DNA from 3 places in the Pseudomonas sp. MM227 genome. Region 3 is predicted to be linked to each of the others. Evidence: predicted binding sites of a transcription regulator. Region 3 holds the regulator's gene; each other region holds the start of a gene.
What was found. The regulator sigma-54, encoded in region 3, starts transcription at its own class of promoters, with help from an activator protein. The targets are predictions, from matches to a motif close to ANTGGCATNNANNTTGCTNT.

Region 1 (4,125 bases), 1.4 Mb from region 3:
AGGTCACCGGCGGCCACCTCCACACCGGCGCAGGTAACAGTGGTGTTGATCTTGCCTGGCCCCTGCTTGCCGGGGCTGCGCTGCATGAAACCCTTGGCATACACGGGAATGTCGAGCTCGGTCAGCGGCAGCTTGTCACGCACGCAACCATCGATGACCAGCCCGGCAAGGCCAACGGCCTGCGCCGCCCCCGCCATCAGATCACCGATGTACGCACGCCCGGGATAACCCTTGCCAGCGACTACCAGAACATAGCCAGGCTGCCCTTGGTACACCGCCACGTGGATCGGAAAGTTGTCGCCATCTTCGGTGTCCACGGTGTAGGCGGTGCCGAGCATGACCTTGCGGTCGTCCAGCGGCATCAGATCGGCGTCCATGGCGCCGTTGCGGGCAATGCCGAGCTTGGCCATGCCATCGCACAGCTGTGCGGGGCTGAGCTTGCGGAATCGGTCGAGCAGGTCCTGGGGAATCAGCTCGGGCAGGGGCAGGTAGTGTTCGGTATTCATGGCGTCTTCCTCAGGAATGTTTGACCAGCTGGCGAATGGCGTCGCGGTAACCGAGATCGCTGCCATCGGCGCCCAGCAGGGTTTGCCAGTCGGTGGCGGCGAGCTTTTCCAGCTGCTGGTGGCTGGCCCTGGACATGATGGCGTCGACCCCGGCGTCTTCGAGGGTGGTGACCACGTCGTCCATCTCGGCGCTGCGCCGTTTGGCGTGGATCAGCGTGCGCGCAGTGAAGGTATTGGCCAGTTGCTCGACGGTCTTGCCGTTGAGCGATTCGCCGAGGGAATCGACCAGCGTGTCGAGCACTCCGAACTTCTCCCCTGCCTGGAAGGCTTCGAGCAGCAGTTGCGGCAGGCCTTTCATCACCACGCTTTTCAGCATCTTGATCGCCGACGCGGCGCCGGCCTCGGCGTCCAGCACGGTCAGTTGCATGCCATAGGGAGTGAACGCGTCGGCGAACGCACGTGCACCCTCGCCGGCCAGCAGCATGGGTACGCGATGGTTGTTGCCAGGCACCGTGCCCATCACTGCAGCGTCGCAGAAGGTCACGCCGGGGGCCTTGGGCAGCGCGGCGATGGCTTGCTTGACGGTGGGCGCGGCCGAGTTCATGTCGACATAGGTCTGCCCGGCCACCAGCAGCGGCAACACGCGCTCGGCCACGGCCAGTGCGCTGCTGGCACTGGTCAGGCAGGCCACGAAACGGGCGCCCTGGCAGGCGCTTTCCAGCGAATCGAAGAGTGTGACGCGAGTGTGCTCGGCGCGCTGGCGGATCGTCGCGCCGCGCTGGGGGTCATCTGCCTGGGCATCGAAGGCGCCAATCTGCAGATCGCCCTGAGTGCGCAAGCCGGTGGCAAGGTGGTAGGCCGCTTCGCCAAACCCGATGAAAAGCAGTTCCATCAGCGTGTTCCTTGTTCGTATTGTTATTGATGGGGCTGGAGCAAGGCCTGTGCCAATTTCTGAGGAGAGCCCTTTTACACAGTGCAATCAATGACTTGCAGAAACAAAGCGCGAACACTATTTAGCCATCGGATTGCAAATTCATTGCATTTCATTGCAAAACCTTTCATCAGCCTTTAGCGTGCAATGACTACGCTCCAACAACTGCCCATCCACCAGGAGCGATTCCATGCTCGGCAAACTGGCCGTCATCTCTCCTTCCACGACCCTCACCGCGGTGATGAATCAGGTGCTGGAGAAACGTGGACTGCGCGTGGCCGTGATGGAAGCCGCGCAGCATCAGGCGGTACTGATGGCGCAACGGGCGATCGACGAAGGTGCCAGCGTCCTGATCAGCCGTGGCAAGACCGCCAGCGTGCTGCGCGAGCACTTTCAGGTACCGATCGTGGAGGTGCGCCACACGTTCTTCGACTGCATCAATGCCTACCACAAAGCCTTGGTGGTGTCGGACCGCATCGCCTTCCTGGCCACCTCCGACGGCTATGCCGCGATCCTTGCGAAGGCAAGCCCGTTCATGCCAGCGGTGACCATCTGCCCGATCGACCCGTTCGGCAGCGCGCAAAGCACCGAGGCGCAACTCGACCGCCTGCAGGCGCAGGGTATCGAGGTGGCTATCGGCGGCCTGTCCCTGGAGCAGGCCGTCAAAGCTCGCGGCCTGCACTACATCATGTCCGACGCCGATGCCGACGCCGCCTTCGATGCCATCGACGAAGCCCTGCACCTGTTGCGCATCGAGCAGGAACGACTGCACAAGCGTCTTGAGCTGCAGGGCCGCTACGAAATGATCCGGTCGATCCTCGACTGTGTCTCCGAAGGCATCTTCAGCATCGACAGCCACGGCGTGATCACCAACATGAACAGCGTCGCCACCCACTACCTGGGCAGCGTGCGTTGTGGCGACAATGTGGCCGGCCTGCTGGCGCAGGACTACTTCGGCCGCGTGCTGGGCAAGGCCGAAGCGGTGCGCGGTGCCTTGATCAACCTGGGGCGCCTGTCACTGACCCTGAGCATCGCGCCCATCACCTTGGGCGACCAGGTGATCGGCGCCGTCGCGACCCTGCAGAAGCAGACCGAAATCAAGGCCATCGAGCAGAAGATGCGCCGTCAGCTAGCGCGCCAGCACGTCGCCGAGAATACCTTCGCGTCGATCATCGGCAGCAGCCCGGCACTGGCCAAGGCCAAGCGCCTGGCGCAGACCTTCGCCGCAGTGGACAGCACGGTGATGATCGAAGGCGAAACCGGCACCGGCAAGGAGTTGTTCGCCCAGGGTATCCACAACGCCTCGAAGCGACGCCATGGCCCGTTCGTGGCGATCAACTGCGCGGCGTTCGCCCCCGGCGTGCTGGAGAGCGAACTGTTCGGCTACGTGAAGGGGGCGTTCACCGGTGCCTTGGCCGAGGGCAAGGCCGGCGTGTTCGAGTTGGCCCACACCGGGACGATCTTTCTCGACGAGATCAGCGAAACCTCGGCGGAAATCCAGCTCAAGCTGCTGCGCACGCTGCAGGAGCGCAAGGTGGTGCGTATCGGCGACGACAAGGTCACGCCCGTGGACATTCGCATCATTACGGCCAGCAACAAGCGCTTGCCGCAGTTGGTGGCACAGGGGCTGTTCCGCGAGGATTTCTTCTACCGCATCTGCGTACTCAAGCTGCAGCTGCCTGCCCTGCGCGAACGGCGCCAGGACATTCCCGAACTGGTAGCCCATTTGCTGGCCAGCTTCGGCATGCCAGCCGCCGTTCCTGGAGCAGCCCTGCTGGCGCGCCTTAGCGAGCATGAGTGGCCAGGCAACATTCGTCAGCTGGGCAACATCGTCGAGCGCCTGGCGGTGATGGGCCAGGGCCGCGAAATGACCGGAGCGTGGGTGGAAGAAGCGCTGGAAGACCTGCCCTCGCCCGCCCAGTCCCTGCCTCAAGCGCCGCCAATGCTGAACCGCAGCGAACGGCAGGTCCTGCTCGAGGCGTTGCACAGCGTGCGGGGCAACCGCGAACAGGCCGCCCGCTTGTTGCAGATCAGTACCACCACGCTGTGGCGGCGGATGAAGAAGTACCAGGACCTGGACCCGGATGCATTCGCGGTGACCCGTCTGTGCGGGTCCCAGGATGCATCTGCCTAGCGCCAGGTTGCGGCGGTGGAATAGCTCAGGAGTAGGCTTGGGAAACCTGCCCAACCGGCTGTTTGTGGCGCAGCGTCTGCTGTCGCGCCAGCTGCGCCTGGACCGTGGCGACCGCCTCGAGCACGCGGTGCGTCCAGCTCTGGTCATCCGGGCGCACCACGACCACGCGAAAACCATGCTCGTGGCCTTCGCTCTGCACACCCTCGGAGTCGTCGACGTGCAGATCGATGTCGAAGGCCGGCGGAAACTTCGACGGCGAGAGGCTCATGCCATGGCTGGCCAGGGCGCGGCTATGGACTTCGCTGTTGACCACGCCGTCCACGCGGATACCGTGCAGCAACAGCCAGCGCTTGATATAGGCCGGTGTGCGCCCGGAAGAGGTATACACCCAGATGCTGCAGCCCTGACGACGCAGTTCCCGCGTCAGCGAGCGGGTACCGATGCGCAGCGGCTCGCCCAGCCAGCGGTGCACGAAGCCCGGCAGCCAGCTCTGTTCGGCTTCGCTGTGATGGGGCAGGCAGGCCAGGGTGTCGTCGATGTCGAACGAGATACGC
Region 2 (4,125 bases), 1.1 Mb from region 3:
GCAACTCGTCAGTCACCAGGTGAAACCCGCGAGGCCTGGCTCGCAAGGTGATGAGGGTTTGCTGCCACATACCGTTCTCGTCCGTTCGGGGCGCATTCTAGCGCGCTCTGGGAAAAAGCAAAGAGCCTGTTCGCGACTGTTTTGCACTGAGCCGCCGCGCGCGATCGCTACGGCAGCCGACAGCCCCGGCGGCAAACCCGCCGGACCTGAAGCAGATGACAAATCGCAGGCAAAAAAATGCCCGGCAAGCCGGGCATTTTTTTCCGAACGGTTACAAGTTGTAGCCGCGCTCGTTGTGCTGCGCGAGGTCAAGGCCCACCGCCTCTTCTTCCTCGTTGACTCGCAGACCCATCACCGCATCCAGCACCTTGAGGATGACGTAGGTCACGATACCGGTGTAGACCACGGTGAAGCCGACGCCCTTGAGCTGGATCCAGACCTGCGCGCCGATGTCTTCGACGGTGCCGAAACCACCCAGCGCGGGCGCTGCGAACACGCCGGTCAGAATCGCGCCGACGATGCCGCCGATGCCGTGTACACCGAAGGCGTCCAGGGAGTCGTCGTAGCCCATCTTGCGCTTGAGCGTAGTAGCGCAGAGGAAGCAGATGACACCGGCCACCAGGCCGATTGCCAGTGCACCCATCGGACCGACAGTACCAGCCGCCGGGGTGATGGCCACCAGGCCAGCAACCACGCCCGAAGCGATGCCCAGTGCGCTTGGCTTACCGTGGGTCAGCCACTCGGCGAACATCCAGCCCAGCGCCGCAGCGGCGGTGGCGATCTGGGTGACCAGCATTGCCATGCCGGCAGTGCCGTTCGCCGCTGCAGCCGAACCGGCGTTGAAGCCGAACCAGCCGATCCACAGCATGGCCGCGCCGATCAGGGTGTAGCCCAGGTTGTGCGGCGCCATCGGGGTGGTCGGGTAGCCCTTGCGCTTGCCCAGCACGATGCACGCAACCAGACCGGCAACACCGGCGTTGATATGCACCACGGTGCCGCCCGCGAAGTCCAGCACGCCCCAGTCCCACATCAGGCCGCCGTTGCCGGACCAGACCATGTGCGCGATGGGTGCATAGACCAGGGTGAACCAGATGGCCATGAAGATCAGCATCGCGGAGAACTTCATGCGCTCGGCGAAGGCGCCGACGATCAGCGCCGGTGTGATGATGGCGAAGGTCATCTGGAAGGTGATGAACACTGCCTCAGGGAACAGTGCCGCCGGGCCGGTGACGCTGCTCGGCGTCACGCCGCTGAGGAAAGCCTTGGACAGCCCGCCGACGAAGGAATTGAAGTTGACGACGCCCTGCTCCATGCCGGTGGTGTCGAAGGCCAGGCTATAGCCGTAGACCATCCACAGGATGCTGATCAGGCCAGTAATGGCGAAACACTGCATCATCACCGAGAGCACGTTCTTGGAGCGCACCATGCCGCCGTAGAACAACGCCAGGCCAGGAATGGTCATGAACAGCACGAGGGCGGTCGCGGTCAGCATCCAGGCGGTATCGCCGGAGTTGAGAACGGGGGCTGCCGCCTCGTCCGCCAGGGCAAGGCCTGGCATTGCGAGGGACAACAGGGCTCCTAGCCCTGCGAATTGACGCAGAGTCATATTGTTTACTCCTGGGGCGTTGGGTTGTGTCGGCTTTTTTTTAGATTGCGTCGGTATCGGTTTCGCCGGTACGAATGCGAATCGCCTGTTCCAGATTGACCACGAAAATCTTGCCGTCGCCGATCTTGCCGGTGTTGGCGGCCTTGGTGATGGCTTCGATGACGCGATCCAGATCCTTGTCATCGATAGCGACGTCGATCTTGACCTTGGGCAGGAAGTCGACCACGTACTCCGCGCCGCGATACAGCTCGGTATGGCCTTTCTGCCGACCGAAACCCTTGACTTCGGTAACGGTGATGCCTTGCACGCCGATTTCCGACAACGACTCGCGCACGTCGTCCAGCTTGAATGGCTTGATGATGGCAGTGACTAGCTTCATGAAACTCTCTCCCGAATTGGTGGACTTGCCCCAGGAAAACAAACCCGGATCAAGTCTAAGCGCAGTGCCTGGCTTTGTAACGCGTCGTCGACCCCGCAGCCCGGACCGACAACCGATAAACAACTGCTGACGAAACACTTCCCTTGAAGCTGCGCACCGTTCTCGTCACGACGAGTCCATCAGTGCATGGGTCTCTTGGCTCTAAGCAGAAAGCTTGCCATGTCGCGCAAACCGCGAGATTTGGCCACCCTGCGCGGCTTTTGTGCAGCGGTTTGAGCAGGCAGCGCGGGCAAGCGCACAACAAGGGTGCAGCGCTGGGCACACCTGTGCGCGAAAACCGTGCGCTGCGGCTCGGCTTTTCAGCGCATGGCTGCGTGATACACTGCGCATCACTTTGTCTCAGGAAATTTCCCATGCTCCCGCCCAAAGCGTTCCTCGACACCCTGAGCGACCACGCCTCGCGCTTGTTCAGCGGTGACACCGCACAGCCGCGCGCGGAGCTCGAAGGTCAGTTCAAGGCATTGCTGCAGTCCGGCTTCAGCAAGCTCGACCTGGTCAGCCGCGAGGAATTCGACAGCCAGATGGTCGTGCTGGCGCGTACCCGCGCGCGCTTGGAGAGCCTGGAAGCCAAAGTCGCCGAGATGGAAGCCAAGGCAGCACCCAAGGCCGAGTAATATCTGAGACGCAGCTCGGTTGCCGATCGGCTGCACCGCTTTGTGCCACGCTCGGCATTGCCATTGAACAGCAGGGACGTGCTTCGATGAACCGCAACGAGCTGCGCAAGGCCGATATCAACCTGATGGTGGTGTTCGAAGCCCTCATGCTCGAGCGCAACGTCACCCGCGTCGCGGAAAAGCTGTTCCTCGGCCAGCCTACGGTCAGTTCAGCGCTGAACCGACTGCGCGCCCTGTTCAACGACCCGCTGTTCATCCGCATCGGCCATCGCATGGAACCCACCGCGCGCGCCGAGGAAATCATTCGGCACCTCTCCCCCGCGCTGGACGCGATGTCGGTGGCGCTGAGCCTGACCCATGATTTCGATCCGGCCGTAAGTACCATGACCTTCCGCATCGGCCTGTCCGACGACGTCGAGTTCGGCCTGCTGCCGCAAGTGCTGCGCGCACTGCGCACCGAGGCGCCGAAAGTGGTGATCGTGGTGCAGCACGTGGATTACTGGCGCATTCCCGACCTGCTCGCCTCCGGCGACATCACCGTAGGCATCAGCCAGACCCGCGGCCTGCCGGCCAATGCCAAGCGTAAACTACTGCGCCGCATGCGCCCGCGCGTGCTGCGCGCCGACAAGTCGGCTACCCCACTGACCCTGGACGAATACTGCGCCCGCCCCCACGTACTGGTGTCGCCGACTGCGCACACCAGCGGTATCGCCGATGAGTGGCTGCAGGAAATCGGCCGCACCCGCCAAGTGGTGCTGTCGGTGCCCCAATTCAGCTCGCTGCCCGCCCTGCTCGCCGGCACCGACATGCTCGCCGGCCTGCCCGACTACGCCGCCACCGCGATGGCCGCTCACGGCAACCTGTTCGACGAACCGCTGCCGTTCGATGCGCCGACGCTGGATTTGTCGATGGTGTGGTTGAGCATCACCGATACGGATCCGGCGGAGCGGTGGTTGCGGTCGCGGCTGGAGGCGTTCATGGGGGATCGCGGCGGGGTGGTGTAGGGTCGCAACAACGTGTCATCCATCTCACACACTCGCCTTGGTGGCGGGTTTGTTGCTGAAAAGCAATCTCTGGAAACCATGACCTGCGTGCTGCTGCCATCCGTAGCACCGTGAATCATTTCTCCACTGGCGCCCCCTTCCCCATCCACTACCCTCGCACCACCACCGCAGGAAGCGGTTCCTCTTTCAACGCATGGAGCACGCATGTCTCTCGCTATCGTTCACAGCCGAGCCCAGGTGGGCGTGGGTGCGCCTGCGGTCACGGTCGAGGCGCATCTGGCCAATGGGCTGCCGGCGCTGACTTTGGTGGGGCTGCCGGAGGCCTCGGTCAAGGAGAGCAAGGATCGCGTGCGCAGCGCGATTCTCAATTCGGGGCTGGAGTTTCCGGCGCGGCGGATCACCCTGAACCTGGCGCCGGCGGATCTGCCGAAGGACGGCGGCCGGTTCGACCTGGCCATTGCG
Region 3 (4,125 bases):
TCGAGCATGCTGGCGATCTGGCGGAGCAACTCCAGGTGGGCATCGGTGGCCGCTTCGGGTACCAGAAGCACGAACAGCAGATCCACGGGAGCGCCGTCGATGGCGTCGTAGTCGATCGGGGCGCTCAGGTGGATAAGGGCGCTGACGGGTGTATCGCAGCCCTTCAGGCGACAATGCGGGATGGCAATGCCGTTGCCGAATCCGGTCGAGCCCAGTTTTTCACGGGCAACGAGCGCTTCGAATACCGTTTGGGTATCCAGCGTGGGCACTTCGCGACCGATCAACTCGGCGATGTTTTCGAGTGCTTTCTTCTTGCTGCCGCCCGGCACGTTCACGCATGAACGGCCGGGGGTCAGGATGGTTTCTAGTCGGATCATGAGTGGGGAGTGTCAGCGAGCAGTCGCGCCTTGCAGCAGACTTTGCTGTTTTTCCTTATGCTTTTTGAGTTGGCGATCCAGCTTGTCGGTAAGCAGGTCGATGGCCGCGTACATGTCGTCATGTTCGGCGTTGGCAACCACCTCACCACCGGGTATGCGCAGGGTGGCTTCGATTTTCTGTTTGAGCTTCTCGACCTCCATGATCACCTGAACGTTGGTGATCTTGTCGAAATGACGTTCGAGCCGCTCGAGTTTTTCCCCGATGTAGGTTCGCAGGGGTTCGGTCACATCCAGTTGGTGTCCACTGATGTTGACTTGCATACCGCTTCTCCTTATTGCCATTGCATAAAGAAGCAGGCTTGGGTGCCTGCCACTGGAACGCTGTGGCACATCGCAGGGCTACATCAACCGCTTGCGTTCGCTGGACGGCGCAATCCCGAGGGATTCGCGATACTTGGCGACCGTTCGGCGGGCTACCTGGATGCCTTGTGCCTCCAGTAAACCAGCGATCTTGCTGTCACTCAACGGCTTTTTCTGATTTTCGGCCGCGACCAGTTTCTTGATGATCGCGCGGATCGCCGTGGAGGAGCATTCGCCACCTTCCGAGGTACTGACATGGCTCGAAAAAAAGTATTTCAGCTCGTATATGCCACGGGGTGTATGCATGTATTTCTGCGTGGTCACCCGTGAAATGGTCGATTCGTGCATGCCCACCGCCTCGGCGATGTCGTGCAGCACCAGAGGCTTCATGGCCTCGTCGCCATAGTCGAGGAAGCCGCGCTGGTGCTCGACGATCTGCGTCGCCACCTTCATCAGGGTCTCGTTACGGCTCTGCAGGCTCTTGATGAACCAGCGCGCTTCCTGCAGCTGGTTGCGCATGAAGGTGTTGTCGGCGCTGGTATCGGCGCGCCGCACGAAACCGGCGTACTGCGGATTGACTCGCAGGCGTGGCACGGACTCCTGATTGAGCTCGACCAGCCAGCGGTCGCTGTCCTTGCGCACGATGACATCGGGCACGACGTATTCCGGCTCGCTGGATTCGATCTGCGAGCCGGGTCGCGGATTGAGGCTCTGCACCAGCTCGATGACCTGGCGCAGCTCGTCTTCCTTGAGCTTCATGCGGCGCATCAGCTGGCTGTAGTCGCGCGAGCCGAGCATGTCGATGAAGTCGCTGACCAGGCGCTGGGCTTCGGCCAGCCAACGGGTCTTGGGCGGCAGCTGGCGCAGCTGCAGCATCAGGCATTCGCTCAGGTTGCGGGCGCCAATGCCAGCGGGCTCGAACTGCTGGATGCGGTGCAGCACCGCTTCGATCTCATCCAGCTCGATGTCCAGTTCAGGATCGAAAGACTCGCAGATTTCCTGCAGCGTCTCGTCCAGGTAACCCTGGTTGTTGATGCAGTCGATGATGGTCACGGCGATCAGCCGATCGGTGTCGGACATGGGCGCCAGGTTCAGCTGCCACAACAGATGCGTCTGCAGGCTTTCGCCGACCGATGTGCGCGTGGTGAAGTCCCACTCGTCGTCATCGTTGCTCGGCAGGCTGCTGGCGCTGGTCTGGTAGATGTCTTCCCAGGCGGTGTCCACAGGCAGTTCGCTGGGGATGCGCTCGTTCCAGTCGCCTTCCTCGAGGTTGTCGACCGTAGGCGCGGATTCCTGGAAGCTCGGCTCCTGGATTTCCTGGGGCGGTGTCTGCTCGACCTTGTCGGCCAGCGGGTCGCTGTTGTCGAAGTCGTCGCCTTCTTCCTGGCGTTCGAGCATGGGATTGGATTCCAGCGCTTCCTGAATCTCCTGTTGGAGGTCCAGGGTCGATAGCTGGAGAAGGCGGATGGCCTGTTGCAACTGCGGTGTCATCGTCAGTTGCTGGCCCATACGTAGGACGAGCGATGGTTTCATGGCAGGAACTTAACACCTTGGTCGCCGGCGCGAAGCGCCTTCTACTACGGGTACCGAAGCACCCGGCTTATGTCGTAAGCAAATTATATGCCTGAAACCTGAGTGTTTGCCTAGGGCGCCATGAAAATTAATGCCCGTGGGAGGGCGCTGGCGCCCTCGGGCCTTACAAGCGGAACTCGTGGCCCAGGTAGACTTCGCGCACCAGATCGTTGGCCAGAATGGTCTGGGCATCGCCTTCGGCAATCAGCTGGCCGTCGTTGACGATGTAGGCCGTTTCGCAGATATCCAGGGTCTCGCGGACGTTGTGGTCGGTGATCAATACGCCGATGCCCTTGGTCTTGAGGTGGTGGATAATCTGCTTGATGTCGCCGACCGAAATCGGATCGACACCGGCGAAGGGTTCGTCGAGCAGGATGAACTTGGGTGCGGTGGCCAGGGCGCGGGCGATCTCTACGCGGCGACGTTCACCCCCCGAAAGACTCATGCCCAGGTTGTCGCGGATGTGCGTGATGTGGAATTCCTGCAGCAGGCCTTCGAGCTCTGCCAGCCGAGCCGTGGCATCGAGTTCCTTGCGGGTTTCCAGAATGGCCATGATGTTGTCGGCCACCGACAGCTTGCGGAAGATCGAGGCCTCCTGCGGCAGGTAACCGATGCCGGAGCGGGCGCGGCCATGCATCGGCTGGTGACTGACGTCCAGGTCGTCGATGAGCACACGGCCCTGATCGGCCTGCACCAGGCCGACGATCATGTAGAAACAGGTGGTCTTGCCGGCCCCGTTGGGGCCCAGCAGGCCGACGATCTGCCCGCTTTCGATGGACAGGCTGACGTCGCGTACGACTTGCCGGCTCTTGTAGCTCTTGGCCAGGTGCTGCGCTTTCAGAACTGCCATTACTGGGCCTTCTGCGGTGCGTCGGATTTCTTCTTCGGCTGGATCACCATGTCGATGCGCGGACGAGGCGTGGTGACCTTGCTGCCCGTGGCACGGCCGGCGTTGACCACCTGGCGCACGGTGTCGTAGACGATCTTCTCGCCTTCGGACGTGTTGCCGTCGTTGATGACCTTGGCCTTGTCGATCAGCACGATGCGGTTCTGCGCCGCGAAGTACTGGATGGTCATGCCGTAGGCCTGCACGATGGGCTTGTCGGCGGCGGGTTTCTGCTCGTAGTAGGCCAGGTTGCCGACAGCAGTGAACACGTCCACGTCGCCCGTGGCATTGCGGGTGATGGTCACGGTATTGCCGGTGATCTTCATCGACCCTTGGGTAATGATCACATTGCCCTTGTAGGTCGCCACACCCTGTTTGTCGTCGAGCTGGGCATCGTCGGACTGGATATGAATGGGCTGATCGCGGTCAGTGGGCAGTGCCCAGGCGCTCGCGCTTCCCAGTGCTGCGCTCAGGCTGAGCAAAAAGGGGAGGGTTTTAACGAGCCTCATACTGTCCTCTTACGTTGGACAGCAAGTTGATCTTGCTGTCATTCAGATACGCTTTCATGCCCTTGGCCGTCGACACGCCACCGGCGCCGTCGATTCTAACGTCTTGGTCGGTCTGCGCATATTGCTTCTGTGGGAAAACGGTCATGCGCGAGCTGGTGATCAGCGTAGCGCGGCTTTTCTGATCGGTACGCGCGATGCGCACCGAATCGATCAGCTCGACTTCGCTGCCATCGGGATTGACTTCGCCGCGATCGCTGGTCACGTGCCATGGATAGACGGTTCCGCGGTACAGCTGCATGTCGGGCTTGGTCAGCAAAGTGACCTGCGACGTCTTCACGTGCTCGACCTTGTCGGCGGTCATGTCGTACTGCACGCCGCCATCGGGCAGGTATTGCCGAGCCTTCGCGTTGATAGCGTAGTA

Region 1: ONG87_RS10805 (sigma 54-interacting transcriptional regulator) is a predicted target of sigma-54. The motif match lies at 1,530-1,549, and genes of this name have one in related genera.
Region 2: glnK (P-II family nitrogen regulator) is a predicted target of sigma-54. The motif match lies at 2,188-2,207, and genes of this name have one in related genera.

Annotation. Positions count from the first base shown of each region.
Region 1 covers NZ_OX352319.1:2,395,336-2,399,460, forward strand. Annotated here, with positions in the region: gene ONG87_RS10795 (RraA family protein) at 1-506, opposite strand, end outside; gene ONG87_RS10800 (DUF1932 domain-containing protein) at 517-1,398, opposite strand; gene ONG87_RS10805 (sigma 54-interacting transcriptional regulator) at 1,628-3,571, shown strand; gene ONG87_RS10810 (hypothetical protein) at 3,597-4,125, opposite strand, start outside.
Region 2 covers NZ_OX352319.1:4,471,913-4,476,037, forward strand. Annotated here, with positions in the region: gene ONG87_RS20395 (secondary thiamine-phosphate synthase enzyme YjbQ) at 1-70, opposite strand, end outside; gene ONG87_RS20400 (ammonium transporter) at 272-1,606, opposite strand; gene glnK (P-II family nitrogen regulator) at 1,647-1,985, opposite strand; gene ONG87_RS20410 (accessory factor UbiK family protein) at 2,399-2,659, shown strand; gene ONG87_RS20415 (LysR family transcriptional regulator) at 2,746-3,663, shown strand; partial or broken gene ONG87_RS20420 (magnesium chelatase domain-containing protein) at 3,868-4,125, shown strand, end outside.
Region 3 covers NZ_OX352319.1:947,991-952,115, forward strand. Annotated here, with positions in the region: gene ptsN (PTS IIA-like nitrogen regulatory protein PtsN) at 1-377, opposite strand, end outside; gene raiA (ribosome-associated translation inhibitor RaiA) at 390-698, opposite strand; gene ONG87_RS04230 (RNA polymerase factor sigma-54) at 777-2,270, opposite strand; gene lptB (LPS export ABC transporter ATP-binding protein) at 2,434-3,159, opposite strand; gene lptA (lipopolysaccharide transport periplasmic protein LptA) at 3,159-3,704, opposite strand; gene lptC (LPS export ABC transporter periplasmic protein LptC) at 3,691-4,125, opposite strand, start outside.